DNA from 2 places in the Janthinobacterium sp. SUN211 genome. Region 2 is predicted to be linked to the other one. Evidence: predicted binding sites of a transcription regulator. Region 2 holds the regulator's gene; the other holds the start of a gene.
The links. The regulator NrdR, encoded in region 2, represses ribonucleotide reductase genes. The targets are predictions, from matches to a motif close to CACNANATNTNGTG.
Positions count from the first base shown of each region.

Region 1 (6,093 bases), on a different contig from region 2:
TGCTGATGGCGCTGCAGGAGTCGCGTTTGCACACGCGCAGCGAAAGCCGCGGCTTCATCGGCAGCGCGCTGGACCAGCTGCCAGCCCTGCTGACGATGGAAAAGTTGCTGTTCCGCATGATCGGCCTGGGGTTTATTTTGCTCAGCCTAACCGTGCTGTCGGGCATTGTGTTTTCCGAGCAATTGTTTGGCAAGGCGCTCAACTGGGATCACAAATCCGTGTTTACCATGCTGTCGTGGCTGCTGTTTGCCTCGCTGCTGGCAGGCCGCCGCTTCCGCGGCTGGCGCGGCAAGACGGCCCTGAGTTTTACCCTGGCCGGTTTCGCCACCTTGCTGCTGGCCTATGTCGGCAGCCGTTTTGTACTGGAAGTGGTTTTACACCGAGGATTCGCATGACACGTGTTTTATTCTGGCTGGCGCTGGTGTTCCTGGTGCTGTTCGCTATCCGCAGCAAGATCCGTGGCATGCAGCAGCGGGCCCGCGCGCAACAGCAGCAGCGGCCGAATCCGTTTACGCCGCCGGTGCGGCCGCAGGAGTTGCCGGATGCCGAACTGATGCTGTGCTGCGCCCATTGCGGCGTGTACTACCCGGCCTCGGAAAACGTGCAGGCCAAGGGCCACGACTACTGCAGCCACGCGCACGCCACGTTGTAAGGGGCGGTCCGCAGGCGCGCGTGCGTTGCTCATCCGTATCGTAACGTCCTCCGGCATCCGTCCGGCGTAGCATCTGCAGCAGGCGGTTCGTCGCCGCCATTGCAGAAAGGCGCGCTCACCATGTCCCGTCCCAGCCCCCGTTCCATCCCGCCGACCGCCGACGGCAGGCCGCCGGCGCCGCAACTGAGCGGCAACTCGCTGCCCATGCAGGCGCTGCGCGCGCAGATCGGCCGCATCGCCCGCTGCGGCGCGCCGGTGGCCATCCGCGGCGAATCGGGCACGGGCAAGGAACTGGCGGCGCGCGCCATCCATGCGCAGGGCGCGCGCGCCAGTTTTCCGTTTATCGCCGTCAACTGCGGCGCCATTCCCGAAGCGCTGATGGAAGCGGAATTCTTCGGCTGCCGCCCGGGCGCCTATACGGGCGCGCTGCACGAGCGCCAGGGCTTGTTCCAGGCGGCCCACGGCGGCAGCTTGCTGCTCGACGAAGTCGACGATCTGCCGCTGGCCATGCAGGTGAAACTGTTGCGCGTGCTGCAAGAGCACCGCGTGCGCAAGCTGGGCGGCAGTACTGACGAAGCCGTCGACGTGCGCATCCTGTGCGCCAGCCAGCATGGCCTGACGCGCGGCGTGGCGGCCGGGACGTTTCGCCAGGACCTGTTTTACCGCCTGAATGTGATCGAGCTGGCGCTGCCGCCGCTGCGCGAACGGCGCGGCGATCTGCAGGTATTATGTGAGGTGATCCTCGCACGCCTGTCGCCGCACCGGTCCGTGAGCCTGGCGCCGCCGGTGCTGGCGGCCCTGGCCGCATATGCGTTTCCCGGCAATGTGCGCGAACTGGAAAACGTACTGGAACGGGCGCTGGCCTTTGCCGATGGCGGCGTGATCGCGCTTGACGGTCTGGCCTTGCCCTCCGCGGCGGGCAACGTGCCCTTGCGGGTGGCGTCGGCCATGCCGGCTGTGTCGGAGCGGCAACAGTGTCTGCCCGGCATGGCGGCGTATGGCGTGGCCAAGGTCTTGCCGCTGGACGTGTATTTGCGCCAGGCCGAGCGCGACATGATCATGCTGGCGCTGGTGCAGGCGCGCTACCACCGCGCACGGGCGGCGCGCCAGCTGGGCCTGAGCGTGCGCCAGTTGCGTTACCGCATGCAGAAATTGACGATACAGGAAGCCCTACTTGATGAGCGCATGGACGATAGATGAAGATGGCTGGTGCGACGGCGCGCTGCGCTATGACTCGCCGTACTGGGATGCGCGCCCGGACGGTGCGCAAGTCGATTTGCTGGTGATCCATAACATCAGTTTGCCGGGTGGCCGCTTTGGCGGGCCGCATGTGTCGGACTTGTTTACGGGCCGGGTAGATTATAATGCCGATCCTTCTTTCGCCGACCTGCGTGGCTTGCAGGTGTCGGCGCACTTTTTTGTGCGGCGCGATGGTGCGTTGTTGCAATATGTTTCTGCTGATCAACGTGCCTGGCATGCGGGCGCGTCCGCCTTCGAAGGGCGCCCGCAGTGCAATGGCTATTCCATCGGTATCGAAATGGAAGGCGCGGACGATGTGCCGTTCCAGCGGCGGCAATATCATGTGCTGGCGGCGCTGACGGCGGCGCTGGTGGCGCGCTACGGGCTGTCCCAGGTGCGCGGCCACGAGCATATCGCGCCGGGCAGGAAGACGGATCCGGGGCCGTTTTTTGACTGGCATTTTTATCAAGAATGCTGGCTGGAAACCCTTAACGGACAAGCTGCGTTAGCGCTTACTTCGCGGGGATTGGGCTTCCCAGCCATGCCCTGAAAAGTCAACCGAAATCGTATATGAAAATACAAAAAATTACGCCGACGGATGCCGGAAAACTATTGCATCGCCCTTCGATGGGTACTACAATTAGTGCAGAAGTTGGATGTAAAGACTATATGTAGTGCCATCACAGACGTTTTCAGAATTATTGTCAAAGCTACCCGGATTGCTGATAAAGCACTGGAACTGGCGGTTTATCACCCTTGATCGTGTTTTGCGCCAGCCGGGCAGTGCGGTGTGGCGAGATGGATACTGAGCTGTTTTATGCACTATTAATTTACTATTTAGCAACAAATACCTGAAGAAACCCTGACCATCGGGCGTTCTATTCAACAACACACGCGGCAGCAAAACTGCAGGCTGACTTTAGCTGACAACGGGAGCTTCAATGCAATCACCACAAGATATTTCCATCCATCCAACGCCAGTATCGCCAGCGCCAGGCGCGGCCAACAGCGTGGCGAGCACGGGCGCGGCATTGGGCGACTATCGCATCATCCGCCGCAACGGCGCGGTGGTGGCATTTGAGCCTTCGAAGATCGCCATCGCCATGACCAAGGCGTTTTTGGCCGTTAACGGCGGCCAGGGCGCAGCCTCGGCACGCATCCGCGAACTGGTGGAACAATTGACCGACGGCGTGGTCGCTGCGCTGGTGCGCCGCCACCCGGGCGGCGGCACCTTCCATATCGAAGACGTGCAAGACCAGGTGGAACTGTCGCTGATGCGTTCGGGCGAGCACGACGTGGCGCGTGCCTACGTGCTGTACCGCGCCAAACACATGGAAGAGCGCCGCCTGCAGAAGGAAGCGCAAGGCGCGTCCGCGCAAGTTTCCGCACCACAACTGAACGTGACCGACAACGGCGTGCGCCGCCTGCTGGACATGCAGGAAGTACGCGACCTGATCAATGCCGCCTGCGCCGGCCTGGAAAAGCACGTCGATGCCGACGCCATCCTGGCTGAAACGGTGAAAAACCTGTATGACGGCGTGCCGGTGGAAGAACTGCACAAGTCGGCCATCCTGGCAGCGCGCGCGCTGATGGAAAAAGACCCGGCCTACAGCCAGGTCACGGCCCGCATCCTGCTGCACACGGTGCGCAAGGAAGTGTTCGGCAAGGAAGTGCCACAAGCGGCCGCTGCCGCCGAATACCTGACGTATTTCCCGCAATACATCGCCAAGGGCATCGCCGCCGAGCTGCTGAACCCGGTACTCGCCAGCTTCGACCTGGAACGCCTGGCCAAAGCTATCGTGGCCGATCGCGACTTGCAATTCGGCTACATCGGCCTGCAAACCCTGTATGACCGCTACTTCCTGCACATCCAGGACGTGCGCATCGAAATGCCGCAGGCGTTCTACATGCGCGTGGCCATGGGCCTGGCGCTGAACGAGGCGGACCGCGAAGCGCGCGCCATCGAGTTCTACAGCCTGCTGTCCTCGTTCGACTTCATGAGCTCGACCCCGACCCTGTTCAACTCGGGCACCCTGCGCTCGCAGCTGTCGTCGTGCTACCTGAGCACCGTCTCGGATGACCTGGAAGGCATCTACGACGCCATCAAGGACAACGCGCTGCTGGCCAAGTTCGCCGGCGGCCTGGGTAACGACTGGACGCCAGTGCGCGCCCTGGGCGCCCACATCAAGGGCACCAACGGCAAGTCGCAAGGCGTGGTGCCGTTCCTGAAAGTGGTGAATGACACGGCCGTGGCAGTCAACCAGGGCGGCAAGCGCAAGGGCGCCGTCTGCGCCTACCTGGAAACCTGGCACATGGATATCGAGGAATTCCTCGACCTGCGCAAGAACACGGGCGACGACCGCCGCCGCACGCACGACATGAACACGGCGAACTGGATTCCCGACATGTTCATGAAGCGCGTCATGGAAAAAGGCGAATGGACCCTGTTCTCGCCGTCGGACACGCCAGATCTGCACGACAAGGTCGGCAAGGCTTTTGAACAGGCTTACGTGGGCTATGAAGCCAAGGCCGCCGCTGGCGAAATCCGCGTCTTCAAGAAGATCGCCGCGCTGGACCTGTGGCGCAAGATGCTGTCGATGCTGTTTGAAACGGGCCACCCATGGATCACGTTCAAGGACCCTTGCAACATCCGCAGCCCGCAGTCGCACGTTGGCGTCGTCCACAGCTCGAACCTGTGCACGGAAATCACCCTGAACACCAGCAGCGATGAAATCGCCGTCTGCAACCTTGGTTCCGTGAACATGCCGGCGCACATGAAGGAAGGCAAGCTCGATCACGTCAAGCTGGCCAAGACCGTGCGCACCGCCATGCGCATGCTCGACAACGTCATCGACATCAATTACTACGCCGTCGACAAGGCGCGCAATTCGAACATGCGCCACCGTCCGGTCGGCATGGGCGTGATGGGCTTCCAGGACTGCCTGCACATGATGCGCATCCCGTTCGCCTCGGACGCCGCCGTGTCGTTTGCCGACACCTCGATGGAAGCCGTCTGCTACTACGCCTACCTGGCGTCGACGGAACTGGCCGAAGAGCGCGGCCGCTATGAATCGTATGCCGGTTCGCTGTGGGACCGCGGCATCCTGCCACAGGACTCGGTCAAGCTGCTGGCTGAAGAGCGCGGCGGCTATCTGGAAGTCGATTCCTCGTCGGCCATGGACTGGACACCGGTGCGCGAACGCATCGCCAAGTTCGGCATGCGCAACTCGAACTGCGTGGCGATCGCCCCGACGGCGACGATTTCGAACATCATCGGCGTCTCGGCCTGTATCGAGCCGACGTTCCAGAACCTGTACGTGAAATCGAACCTGTCGGGCGAATTCACCGAGATCAACGGCTACCTGGTGCGCGACCTGAAGGCGCGCGACCTGTGGGATGAAGTCATGATCTCCGACCTGAAGTACTTCGACGGCTCGCTGGTGAAGATCGACCGCATCCCGCAAGACCTGCGCGATATCTACGCTACCGCCTTTGAAGTGTCGCCAAGCTGGCTGGTGGAAGCGGCTTCGCGTCGCCAGAAGTGGATCGACCAGGCCCAGTCGCTGAACATCTACATGGCTGGCGCATCGGGCAAGAAACTGGACGAGACCTACAAGCTGGCATGGCTGCGTGGCCTGAAAACCACCTACTACCTGCGTACCATCGCCGCTACCCACATGGAGAAATCGACCTCCAAGACGGGCGCCCTGAACGCCGTGGCAGTCGATGGCGGCATGTCGGCCAGCGCGCAGAGCGCCCAGGCGGCGGTCGTGGCGGCAGCAGCAGTGGCCGTGGCGCCGGTAGTGGCAGCGGCAGCGGACGACGCCGATGGCGAAGCCTGCTACCTGCGTCCGGGTGACGATGGCTTTGAGGAATGCGAAGCCTGCCAGTAAAATTTTAGTTGTCAGCCCGGCACGGTCGGGCTGATTCAATGTTGTCAATGTCCGCATTGTCCGATACAACGGGCCTGTTGCGGATCGCCGGCTCGCCGGCATGGAAAGGAAGAAGAATATGTCGTTGTCATGGGATGATGAAACCACGTCGGCAGCTGCGCCGCGTCCGGCGCAGCAAGCGCCACTGGGTAATACCGAATTGAACCTGCCGGCCGGTGCCGAGCCGTCCGAAGCGAACGCCGAGCAAGTCGCGCGCCGCGTGAATGCCGACGACAAGCGCATCATCAACGGCAAGACGGACGTCAACCA
Region 1 covers NZ_JAPWIC010000006.1:337,504-343,596, forward strand. The annotation lists gene O3301_RS21345 (inner membrane protein YpjD) at 1-395, shown strand, start outside; gene O3301_RS21350 (PP0621 family protein) at 392-652, shown strand; gene O3301_RS21355 (sigma-54 dependent transcriptional regulator) at 773-1,852, shown strand; gene ampD (1,6-anhydro-N-acetylmuramyl-L-alanine amidase AmpD) at 1,830-2,441, shown strand; gene O3301_RS21365 (ribonucleoside-diphosphate reductase subunit alpha) at 2,833-5,784, shown strand; gene O3301_RS21370 (ribonucleotide-diphosphate reductase subunit beta) at 5,903-6,093, shown strand, end outside.
Region 1: O3301_RS21365 (ribonucleoside-diphosphate reductase subunit alpha) is a predicted target of NrdR. The motif match lies at 2,555-2,568, and genes of this name have one in related genera.

Region 2 (12,123 bases):
GATCTCGGACTTGAACTTGCGGCCACGGCCACCGCGCATGCCGCCACTATTAAAGGAGGAACCCATGAAACTTGCTCCCTCTTAGCGCGACTGGCGCTGCAGGATGTTGGAGAATTCCTCGACGAAGCTCTCGAAGCGGATCGCCAGGCGGTCGATGTCATGCGAAAAACGGTTGTAGGCGACGACGGCGGGAATGGCTGCGAACAGGCCGATGGCGGTGGCGATCAGCGCTTCGGCAATGCCGGGCGCGACGGCGGCCAGGGTGGCTTGCTGCACGTTGGCCAGGCCGCGGAAGGCGTTCATGATGCCCCAGACGGTACCGAGCAGGCCGATGTACGGCGAGACGGAGCCGACGGAAGCGAGGAAGGCCAGGTGCGATTCGAGCACGTCCATTTCGCGCTGGAAAGCGGCGCGCATGGCGCGGCGTGCGCCGTCGAGCACGGCGCCGACGTCCAGCGCTTCACGCGAACCGTAGGAAGCCTTGCCCTTGATGAATTCGCCCATGCCGGCGTCGAAGATGCGGGCCAGCGCGCCGCTCTGGTCGCGGTTGCCGCTGGCGTTCTGGTGCAGCGCATGCAGGTTGCCGCCGGCCCAGAAGCTGCGTTCGAATTCGATGGTTTGCTTGCGCGCCTGGCGCACGGCAAACATCTTGCGGAAAATGTAGGTCCAGCTGGTCAGGGAAATCAGCAGCAGCAGGGCCATGATCAGTTGCACGATCAAATGGGCATTGGAGATGAGCGCGAGGAAAGAAAGATCTTGTGTAACGTTCATTGGCTGGCAGTCTGTTGGGTGAATTGTCCGGAGGTGGCGGGTAGGGCTCAGGCGGCGCGCATGCGGGCCGCGACTGCATCAGGCACGGCGCGCGGGCGCAGTGCCGAATCGACGCAGCCGATCTTGACGCGGGCCGTGTTGAGCAGGCGGTCGCCGCACCAGGCTTGTTGCAGGAAAACGATGGAGGCACGCCCCATTTTTTCTATGCTTAAGGTTAATCTTACCGTGTCATCGAGCCTGGCTGGCGCATGATAGTCGGCGTTGACGCTTTTGACAACGAACATCGCGTCATGCTGTTCCAGCAATGCCTGCTGGCCCACGTCGATGGCACGCAGCCATTCGGTGCGCGCGCGCTCGAAGAATTTCAGGTAGTTAGCGTAATAGACGATGCCGCCGGCGTCGGTGTCTTCATAGTAGACACGTACGTTCCAGGTAAAGACTGAAGGCATGTTTATTGCGCCAGTAGTGAGATTGAGCAACATTTTACGCGATTTTTCTTCTTGTGACTGTGGGCGCTTGCTGGAAAGCCATGCAAAAGCTGCATATAAGTTGCACCGCAGCATTGTAAATCCGGCGTGTGCAATGGCAAGCTTCGTAACATACGCTTACATGCCATGGCCAGGTTTAAGCCCAGCTTAAAAGCGGCGGCCATCCCCGGGGCGGCCTGTGGCCGCGCCCGGGCTGCGATAGCGCGCGGCGATTATAGCCGCACGGTTGCATTCCTTGCTCAATTTGGGTACTTAACTTACAATTTGACTTCCATTACGTCTCACGTGACTGGCGAAAAGTCGGGCGATCTCCATGAATGGCGGTCGGCAAACCGGCGAAAGGTGGGCACCCACCGGGAAACGTGAGATTTTTCATCAGCCGTTCGCCTGGGTAGCCACTATGGAAAAGCACGAAGAGGCTGCCTGTCCAATGTTGTTATTCACTTAACGCCGGCTCCCCTCATTCGATCCAACCTGCCAGTACAAGCACCCTCATACTTGGAGTTTTTACATGTTTGCAAAAGATCACAACCTCGCCAACGTCGATCCTGAATTGTTCGCCGTCATTCAAAAAGAGAACACGCGCCAGCACGACCACATCGAACTGATCGCGTCGGAAAACTACACGTCGCCAGCCGTAATGGAAGCGCAAGGCTCGCAGCTGACGAACAAGTACGCCGAAGGCTATCCAGGCAAGCGCTACTACGGCGGCTGCGAATACGTCGACGTGGCCGAGCAACTGGCCATCGACCGCGTGAAACAGCTGTTTGGCGCCGAATGCGCAAACGTGCAGCCGAATTCCGGCTCGCAGGCGAACCAGGGCGTGTTCTTCGCCATGTTGAAACCAGGCGACCTGATCATGGGTATGTCGCTGGCCGAAGGCGGTCACCTGACCCACGGCATGCCGCTGAACATGTCCGGCAAATGGTTTGACGTCGTTTCCTACGGCTTGACGGCGGAAGAAGACATCGACTACGAGGCAATGGAACGCCTGGCCCGCGAACGCAAGCCAAAGCTGATCATCGCCGGCGCGTCGGCATTCTCGAAAAAGATCGACTTCGAACGCTTCAGCAAGATCGCCAAGGAAGTGGGCGCCTACTTCATGGTCGACATGGCCCACTACGCCGGCTTGATCGCCGCCGGCCTGTACCCGAACCCGGTGCCGTTCGCCGACTTCGTCACCTCGACCACGCACAAATCGTTGCGCGGCCCGCGCGGCGGCATCATCCTGATGAAGGCCGAACACGAAAAAGCCATCAACTCGGCCATCTTCCCTGGTATCCAGGGCGGCCCGCTGATGCACGTGATCGCCGGCAAGGCCGTCGCCTTCAAGGAAGCGCTGAGCCCTGAATTCGTCGAATACCAGAAGCAAGTGATCAAGAACGCCGACGTGCTGGCGAAAACCCTGATCAAGCGCGGCCTGCGCATCGTGTCCGGCGGCACCGAATCGCACGTCATGCTGGTCGACCTGCGCGCCAAGAACCTGACGGGCAAGGAAGCCGAAGCCATCCTCGGTTCCGCGCACATCACCTGCAACAAGAACGGCATCCCGAACGACCCGCAAAAACCGTTCGTCACCTCGGGCATCCGCCTGGGCAGCCCGGCGATGACGACGCGCGGTTTCAAGGAAGCGCAAGCGGAAGAGGTGGGCAACCTGATCGCCGACGTGCTGGACAATCCGCATGACGCCGCCACCATCGAGCGCGTGAAAGCGGCCGTGAAAGTGCTGGCCGACGCGCACCCAGTGTACGCAGCATAATTATTTGTCCAGAATGTGTCATACGGAGTAAGATTCTGTATGACACATTCCAGTCGTGCCCAAGGGCGCCCGGAGTGATTCGGGCGCCCTTTGTACAAGGGCGGCGATTTCCCGTAATTATTACTATAAAGTTGTAGCCAGCCCATGAAATGTCCATTTTGCCAGCACGGCGACACCCAGGTTCTCGATACGCGCGTATCGGAGGAAGGGGATGCCATTCGGCGCCGCCGCCGCTGCGGCAAATGCGACAAGCGTTTTACCACGTACGAACGCATTGAACTTATCATGCCGGCCGTCGTCAAAAAGAATGGCAGCCGGACGGAGTTCGCTGCGGATAAGTTGCGCGGCAGTTTGATGCTGGCCTTGCGTAAGCGTCCCGTCGCGGCCGCCTCTGTGGATACGGCCATCGCGTCCATCCAAGAGAAGCTGCTTACCAGCGGCTTGCGTGAAGTCGAATCCGGCTATATCGGCGAACTCGTCATGCAGGAACTCAAGCGCCTGGACAAGATCGCCTACATCCGCTTTGCCTCCGTCTACAAGAATTTCGAAGACCTGGCCGAGTTCCAGGACGCGATCGCCGAAGTGGGCCAGGCGCGCAAGCCCTGACGCTCACCCGGACATTCACTTTGCCGGCAGCGGGGCCGCTCCTGCGCCCCGTGTTCACCATGCCGGCGCTTGCCTGGCAAGCGGTCTGATCAATCCCAACGCCGTTCTTCTCGACTTATCATCGTCCTGTTTGCGCTAGCGCAGACGCGGGTTTTTGCGCGCGCCTATCTTGTAGCTGGGCCGCCTGTTCCTGCGGCTCTTTCTGCGGAAGGGAGTAGCGTATGCGCAAGGGCGGTCGCACTATGTTTCCTGCGGGTGGCAGCAGCCTTGTCGAAGTGCTGGTGTCGCTGCTGCTGTTGGCGCTGGGCCTGCTGGGCGCCAGCATCCTGCAATTGAACGCCGTGCGCGCGCGCCACGAGTCGGCGCTGTTGTCGGCGGGCGTGCAACTGGCCGCCGGCATGGCCGAGCGCATGCGCGCGAACAACGTGCTCATGAATGGCCCCGATGCGGGCAATCCCTACCTGAACGTGGCATATGCGGCGGCGGACGGCGCCGAAGCTGGCGGCGGCGCGCCGGACTGTCTTGGCGCTGCCGCCTGCAGCGCGGCCGAGCTGGCGCAATTCGACATCGCCGAATGGAAGCAAGGGCTGCACGCGGCCTTGCCCGGCGCGCGCCTGCGCATCTGCCGCGACCTTGCCGCGTGGGATGCCGCCGCCCAGGGCTTGCAGTGGGCGTGCAGCGGCGGCAAGGGGGCGCCCATCGTCATCAAGCTGGGCTGGCGCGGCCGCCTGCCCGATGGCTCGCCCGCCGTGAATGCGGCAGGCGAGTCGCTGCCCAGGCTGGCATTCCAGCTGGGCGGGGGCGGCGCATGAACGGCGGGCATCGTGGCATGAGCCTGATCGAATTGCTGGTGGCCCTGTCGCTCGGTGCGCTGTTGATGCTGGCCGCCAGTAGCGTGCTGCTGGCGGCCAGCGGCAGCTATGGCGACCAGTCCGCCAGCGCGCGCCTGGATGACAACGCCCGCTATGCGCTCGATGCCATCGCCCGCGCCGTGCGCCAGACGGCGTATGTGAATTGGGATAGCAGCGCCGCGCCCGTCGCCCATGCCGATTACGACAGCGCGAATATCGCCGGTCTCGACGCGCACAGCCTGGGCAAGAACAGCGACGGCATCAGCGGCGCGCTGCCCGGCGCCCTGCATGGCAGCGACGTGCTGGCCCTGCGCTATTACGGCGCCGGCAAGGAAGAGGGCGGTGACGGTTCCGTCCTCAATTGCGCCGGCTTCGGCGTGGGCGCGGCGCAAACGGAGGCGCAGCGGGGTTGGAGCGTTTTCTACGTGGCGCAGGGCGCCGATGGCGAAGGCGAGCTGCGCTGCAAATACCGCGGCACGAACGGCTGGGGCGCGGACGCCGTCATCCGTGGCGTCGATGCTTTCCAGGTGCTGTATGGCCTCGACACGGATACGCCGCCTGACGGCGTGGCGAACCGCTATGTCAACGCCAGCGCGCTCGACGCCTACGATGCGGCGCTGCTGCTGGAGGGGGCGGACGCGGCCGCGCGCCAGCGCGATTTTCAACGGCGCACGCACTGGAAACGCGTGGCCAGCGTGCGCGTGGCGCTGTTGCTGCATGGCGAGGCGGGACCGGCCGACAAGATGGCGGAACTGGGGCCGGCGCAGTTCGACCTGTTCGGCAAGGCGTATGCCGAGGCGCATGGCGCCGGCGACACGGGCGTGCGCATCGCGCGCGCGTCCTTGCCTGCCGCGACGCGTTCGCGGCTGCGGCAACTGGTGCAGACGAGCATCATGCTGCGCAACGGGCCGGCCTAGGCGGGCGGCGCGATGGCTGGCGCGGGCGTCCGCTGTCGCGTGCCTTGGCGCCCACCTTGTGCGCGATGCGGCGGCGCCACCCTCGTGTATGTGCTGTGCCTGCTGGTGATCATCTTGTTGCTGGGCATATCGGCGGCGCAGATGGCCTTGCAGGGAGAAAAGGCGGCGCGCGGCGAGCGCGACCGGCAGATCGCGTTTCAGGCGGCGGAGGAGGCACTGGTGGATGCGCAGAACGATATCGAAGGCTTGCCCGGCGCGCCGGGACGCAGCAGCCTCTTCGCGCCAGGCAGTGCGGCCGGGTTCGCGGACGGCTGCGGCGAGGGCGGCGCACTGGGCCTGTGCCTGCCCGCGGCCCCGGAGGCGCCGGCGCTCTGGTTGAGTACGGACCTCGATGGCGCCGAAGGCAGCAGCCGCACCGTGCCGTATGGCCAGTTTACGGGCGCCGTCATGCAGACGGGGCAGGGCTTCCTGCCGTCGCGCCGGCCCCGCTACCTGATCGAACTGCTGCCATTTCACCCGCCCGGCGCGCAGGCCACGGCAGCGGCCGGCGGTCTGGCCACGGAAAGCTATGTGTACCGCATCACGGCCATCGGTTTTGGCGCGCAGGAAAGCACGCAAGTCGTGCTGCAAAGCTATTACCGCAAGCAGGCGGCGGGAGCGGGGCCATGAGGGCGTCGTGGTTCATCTTGCCGCCCACTTTGCCGTCCACTTTGTGGCATGCTTTGCGGTCTGCCCGGCGGCATGCCGGCTGCGTCTGGCTGATGCTGTTGGCCTGTCTGGCTAGCCTCTGTTGCGGCGGCGCCCTTGCCGCCGCCGTCCCGCCGGTGACGCTGGCACGGGCCGACGCGGGCTTGCACGGCGCCAGGGTGCCGCCGAATCTGTTGCTCAACCTGTCCTTCACGCATGCGGCAGCCGCTGCCGCGCATGGCGGCGACTATGCGCCGCAGCGCGAGTACGTAGGGTATTTTCATGCGCGCATGTGCTACAGCTATCCGTATCGCAGCAAGGATGGCGTCATGCTGCCGGACTTGCGCGTAGCGACCGCTTACTTCTCCGTGCTGAAACCGGCCGATGCGCTGCACGGTTGCGGCGGCGACAGTTTCAGCGGCAACTTTCTCAACTGGGCCAGCACCAGCATGCTCGACCTCGTCCGCTACGCGCTGACGGGTGGCGACCGCGTCATCGACGAAGTGCGCAAGACGGTGCTGCAGCGCGCCTACCTGCCCGACGCCGACAGCCCCATCGACTTTTTTGCCCACCCCGTCTTTTTCCCGCGCAAGGTACTGCAGGCTGGCGTGGCGGCGGCGACGCCATTTGCGCTGGCGCAACTGGCCATCGTTTCCTGCCGCAACCGCCTGCTGTTCGGCGACGCCAGCCTTGGCCAGTCTGCGGGCGGCACTTGCGATGCGCCTGGCCTTGCTGCCACGCACGGGGTGTTCCTCGCGCGCGTGCGCGTGTGCGATGCTAATGAGGGGCCGCTGCGCGACGACTTGTGTCTGGCGTATGGCAAGAACTACAAGCCGGTGGGCGCCGTGCAGCGCCATGGTGGCAGGGTGCGCGTGGGCGTGTTTGGTCATTTGAACGGCATGCCCGCCAGCGCTGGCCCCATGTATGGCGGCGTGCTGCGCGCGCCGCTGGCCCATGTGGGCAGGCAGCGCTGGACGGCGCCCGACTATTTGCCGCAAGACAATGCCGGCGCCGAGTGGCATCCTGCCACCGGCGTGTGTGTGGCCGAAGCTGCGACCCAGGGCGCGGGCCTTGGCGGCGGGGTGACCGCTTACATCAATGGCCTGGGCCGCGGCAATCCGGGGCATCCTGGCGCGTACGCCAGGGCGGCGCCGCTGGCCGAATTGCTGTACGAATCGCTGCGCTACCTGCAGGGACGACAAGCGAGCGCCCCGGTGCCGCCTGTGACGGCCCCGCCTGCTATCGACGACGGCTTGCCGGTCGTGACCCAATGGAGCGACCCGCAAACGGCCAGTTGCCAGCGGCACATCGTCGTCAGCCTCGGCGATGCGGGCATGGCGGGCGACCGTTACGTGCCCGGCAATGTCCCGGTCACTCCCGCCGCATCCGGCGACCGCGCCCGCGCGCCGGACGGTTTTGCGCCGCCGCCGTTCGATGCGATGGCCTGGACGCATGCGGTGGGCAGCCTGGAAAGCGGTGGCACGCCCGGCAATCCCGCGCCACGGCCGGAGCTGGCGGCGCTGGAATTGCTGGCCGACGGGGCGGGCGGCGCCAGCTACCATGCGGCGGGCCTGGCCTACTGGTCGCACGTGCAGGCTCTGCGTCCCGGCGGCAAGAACGACGGCGGTGCAAAGGTCGAGCACTATGCGGGCGACTTGCGCCAGGGCGACCCGGCCGGCGAATCTGCTGCCACCCCCTTGCTGCTGGCGTCCAAATATGGCGGTTTTCTCGATGCGAATGGCGATGCCAACCCCTTCAAGAGCGCGACGGGCGGCGCGCTGGATGAATGGAGCCTCGATGGCCGCTGGCCTGGTCATTACTTGCCCGGCAGCGATCCTGCCGCCCTGATCGCGGGACTGCGCGCAGCCTTCGCAGCAGCCGATAAGGGCACCTTGCCGGCGGCGCTCGCAGGACCGGCCCTGATGGCGCTGGCCAGCGGCACGGAAGAGGCATACTGGTTCCAGACGCAGCTGCGCCTGGCCGATGGCGGCATGACCTTGTCTCGCACCGCGTTTGCCGTGGGGGCCGATGGCGCATTGCTTCCCGGCAAGCCATGGTGGACTGCCGGCGGACAGGATAAGCCCGTGCCGGATGGCGCGCCCGCGTCCTTGCGTCCCGTCTACACGCTCGACGCCCAGGGCAGCCTGATGCCGCTGGCCTGGAACCGCCTCGACGCAGTGCAGCGCGGCGCATTCGACAGTGGCGATGGCCGGGGCGAGGCGCGCCTGGCGTACCTGCTGGGCCAGCGCACGCACGAGGTGGGCCAGCCAGGCGGCTTCCTGCGGCGCAGGCCAGGCAGCTTGGGCGCGGCGCCATACGGCAATCTGCTGTACGTGGGCGCGCCCGGGCTGGGCATGCCGGGCGCCGGCTATGGCTTGCACCGCCAGGCGCTGCTGCAGCGGCGCAAAATGCTGTACCTGGGCGCCAGCGATGGCTTGCTGCATGCCTTCGATGCGCGCACGGGCAGCGAATTGTTTGCCTATCTGCCGCAAGCGCTGCTGCACCTTGCGCCAGCCGCTGCGAGCACTCACTACAGCTCCGGTCCGCTGCTCGACGGCGCGGCGGCCACGGCGGAAGTGCTGGCGCTGGGACATTGGAAGACGGTGCTGGTGTCGGGCATGGGCGGCGGGGCGCAGGGCGTGTTTGCGCTCGATATCACCGACCCGGCCCGCTTCGCGCAAGACGGGGCGCTGTGGGAATTTACGGACCGCGACGACAGGCTGATGGGCAATGTGCGCGCGCCGCCCGCCTTCGCCCGCATCAATATGGGTGGCAAGGAGGGCGCGCCGGCCTACCGCGACTTTGCCATCGTCGCCAGCGGCTACAACAACCATGTGAACGATGGCAAGGACACGACGGCGCCCGCGTCGGCCGCCGCCATCTTCCTGCTGGCGCTGGACAAGGCGCCCGGCATGCCATGGGTGTTGGGAAGTAATTACTTCCGCCTCAAGGTGCCCGTGGCCAGCGGCGGCGGCCACGACGCTGATGCGGGCGCGAACGCGGATGAGGACGCCATCCCCCAGGCGCTGGGTCCGCCCGCCGTGGTGCCGGGCAGCGACGGCGCGCTGGCGTACATGTATGCGGGCGATTTGCAGGGCAATATCTGGCGCCTCGACATGGCTGGCGGGCCGCCGTGGAAGGAGGGACAGGGACGCAAGCTCGTCTTTGTCGCGCGCGATGCGCAGGGCCGGCGCCAGCCCGTGACGCAGCAACTGAGCGTGGCCTACGCGCCCGGCGGCGGCTATGTGCTGCTGTTCGGCACGGGAAAGCTGGTCGAAGCGGCCGATACCTGGCCTTCCGCCTTCCTGTCGCAGTCGTTTTATGCCGTGCACGACGATGTGCGCGAGTCATCTTCCACGCGCAGCCGGGCCGACCTGGAGCAGCGCAGCTTGGGCGAGGCGGCGGGCGGCGTGCGCGTCGACGGCGCGGAGCTGCGCTACACGGGCAGCGACGCCATGCGCGGCTGGTATCTCGATTTCCTCAATACCGGGCAAACGGGCGAACGCAGCGTCAGCAGTCCCGTGCTGGCCGCCGGCAAGGTGTTGTTCAACACCGTCTTGCCGGGGCGCGACCCTTGCGCCAAGCCCGCCACGCGCCTGTACGTGCTCGATGTGCTGAGCGGTTTTGCCGCCGATGGTGCCGGTGTCGTGCAGGCGGGCGCGCAGACGGGGCGCTTGTTCGATGGCCTGGCGCGCGCGCCGCCGCTGGCGCTCGAACTGAACAGCACGGTGGGCGCCCCGACGGCGGCAGGGCGGGCCGAGGGGCGCAAGGAACTGGCCGTGCTGCAACCGGGCTTGCCCGGCGCAGCCAGCGGGGCGGCGCTCAAGGTCGCCAGTGCACCGCTGCCGGCCCGGCGCCTCAGCTGGCGTGAAGTGGCGAACTGGCGCGAATTGCACGAGGCGGCCAAGAAAAAATAGCCATGGGCAAGGCCGGTGCAGCGTATCGGCTGGCGCTTTTTGGAAAGGGGGAAATCGCATGGGGACGTTGGCAAGGCGGAACTGGTGCACTGCAAACGGAGGCGCTCCTGCTGCCAACCCGCCGGGCTTCAGCCTGATCGAACTGCTGGCCGTGCTGGCGATCGTGAGCCTGCTGCTGGCGCTGGCCGCGCCCGCTTATCACGGCCATGTCGTGCGCGCCAAGCGGGTGCAGGGGCAGGCGGCCCTGCTGCGCCTGATGCAGCAACAGGAGCGCTATTATTCGCAAAACAATCACTATCTGGCCTTTTCCTCGGCGTCGCCCGCGCCGCAGGCGCAGCAGTTTCCCTGGTGGTCCGGCGAAGGACCGGCTGCCGGCAGCGCGTATGAAATCGAGGCGCTGGCCTGTCCCGGCGCGACTATCGGGCAATGCGTGCTGTTGCGGGCCATGCCGGGCACGGCCAAGGTCGATGCGCAATTCCAGGATACCGATTGCGGCATCCTGTCCCTGAACAGCACGGGCCAGCGCGGCAGCAGCGGCCCAGCCAGCCATTGCTGGCCCTAGGTCATGGTTGCGCTGGCGCGGGCACGAGGCAGCGGGGATTTACTCTCATGCCGCCTTTCGCCTTCCTGCGGCCGGCCCTGGTTTGCCCGTTCGCGCAAGCAGCCACGCCGGGCGGGGCATACCTTGCTCGAATTGCTGGCGGTGCTGGCGATTGCCGCGCTGCTGGCGGCCGCCGCCATGCCCAGTCTGCAGCAGGTGCTGGCGCGCCAGCAGGTGCGGGCGGCGGCCATGGACTTGTTCTCGGCCATCGAATTGACGCGGGCGCAGGCGATGGCGCGGGGGCAGCGCGTGCTGCTGATGCCGGCCGGACCCGGTGGCATGGATTGGCGCATGGGCTGGCTGGCATTCATCGACCGCAATGCCAACCTGGCGTTCGATGGCGATGACGAATTGCTGTTCCGCCAGGGGCCGCTGCCGGAGGGCATCACGGCCCAGTTCGCGTTTTCGTCGGCCACGGTGCCGTTTTATATCGCCTACAATGGCGCAGGCCGCAGTTGCAGCGCGACCAATAGTCTGGCGGCGCGCTGGGGGACCTTGTCCCTGGCTTTGGGAAAGCAGGTGCGCCATATTAAAATCAATATGCTGGGCAGGGTGCGCGTGTGCGACCCGCAGCAGCAAGCGGCCAATTGCAGCGGCGTGGCCGACAGTTCGTAATCCGACTCATCTAATCCGACTCACCTATCACTCACTATCAAAGAAGCCCGTGGAAATACTCAACGATATCGATGGCATGCGCCTGGCGCTGGAATGGGCGGCGCGCGGTTTGTACACGACCTCGCCCAATCCCCGCATCGGCTGCGTGATCGTCAAGGATGGCCAGGTGATCGGCGCCGGCGTGACGCAGGCGGCCGGGCAGGATCATGCCGAGGTGCAAGCCTTGGCCAATGCGGCGGCGCGCGGCAACGACGTGCGCGGCGCCACGGCCTATGTCACCCTGGAACCGTGCAACCACCATGGCCGCACGCCGCCATGCTCCGATGCGCTCGTGCGCGCGGGGCTGGGCCGCGTCGTGGCCGCCATGACGGATCCGAATCCGCTGGTGGCAGGGCAGGGGCTGGCCAAGCTGGAAGCGGCCGGCATCGCCGTCACCACGGATGTGCTGGCCGACGAGGCGCATGAAATGAATATCGGCTTCTTTTCGCGCATGCAGCGCGGCAAGCCGTGGGTGCGCCTGAAAACGGCGGCCAGCCTGGACGGCATGACGGCCTTGCACAATGGCCAGAGCCAGTGGATCACGGGTCCCGAGGCGCGCGCCGACGGCCATGCCTGGCGCGCGCGCGCCTGCGCCATCCTGACGGGCATCGGCACGGTCAAGGCGGACGACCCGCAACTGAACGTGCGCGCCGTCGAGACGCCGCGCCAGCCGCGCCGCATCGTCGTCGACAGCCGGCTCGACATCAGCCTCGACGCGCGCATCCTGCAGGGCGGCGGCACGTGGATCGTGGCGGCCGTCGCCAACCCGGAGAAACAGGCGCAACTGCAGGCGCTGGGTGCCGAAGTCATCCTGTTGCCGAACGCGGCCGGCAAGGTCGACCTGGCCGCGCTGATGCTGGAACTGGGACGCC
Region 2 covers NZ_JAPWIC010000012.1:82,033-94,155, forward strand. The annotation lists gene O3301_RS28015 (ExbD/TolR family protein) at 1-66, opposite strand, end outside; gene tolQ (protein TolQ) at 82-771, opposite strand; gene ybgC (tol-pal system-associated acyl-CoA thioesterase) at 819-1,220, opposite strand; ZMP/ZTP riboswitch at 1,535-1,659, shown strand; gene glyA (serine hydroxymethyltransferase) at 1,771-3,018, shown strand; gene nrdR (transcriptional regulator NrdR) at 3,163-3,624, shown strand; gene pilV (type IV pilus modification protein PilV) at 3,867-4,436, shown strand; gene O3301_RS28045 (PilW family protein) at 4,433-5,392, shown strand; gene O3301_RS28050 (PilX N-terminal domain-containing pilus assembly protein) at 5,432-6,061, shown strand; gene O3301_RS28055 (PilC/PilY family type IV pilus protein) at 6,217-9,996, shown strand; gene O3301_RS28060 (type IV pilin protein) at 10,055-10,558, shown strand; gene O3301_RS28065 (GspH/FimT family protein) at 10,562-11,212, shown strand; gene ribD (bifunctional diaminohydroxyphosphoribosylaminopyrimidine deaminase/5-amino-6-(5-phosphoribosylamino)uracil reductase RibD) at 11,289-12,123, shown strand, end outside.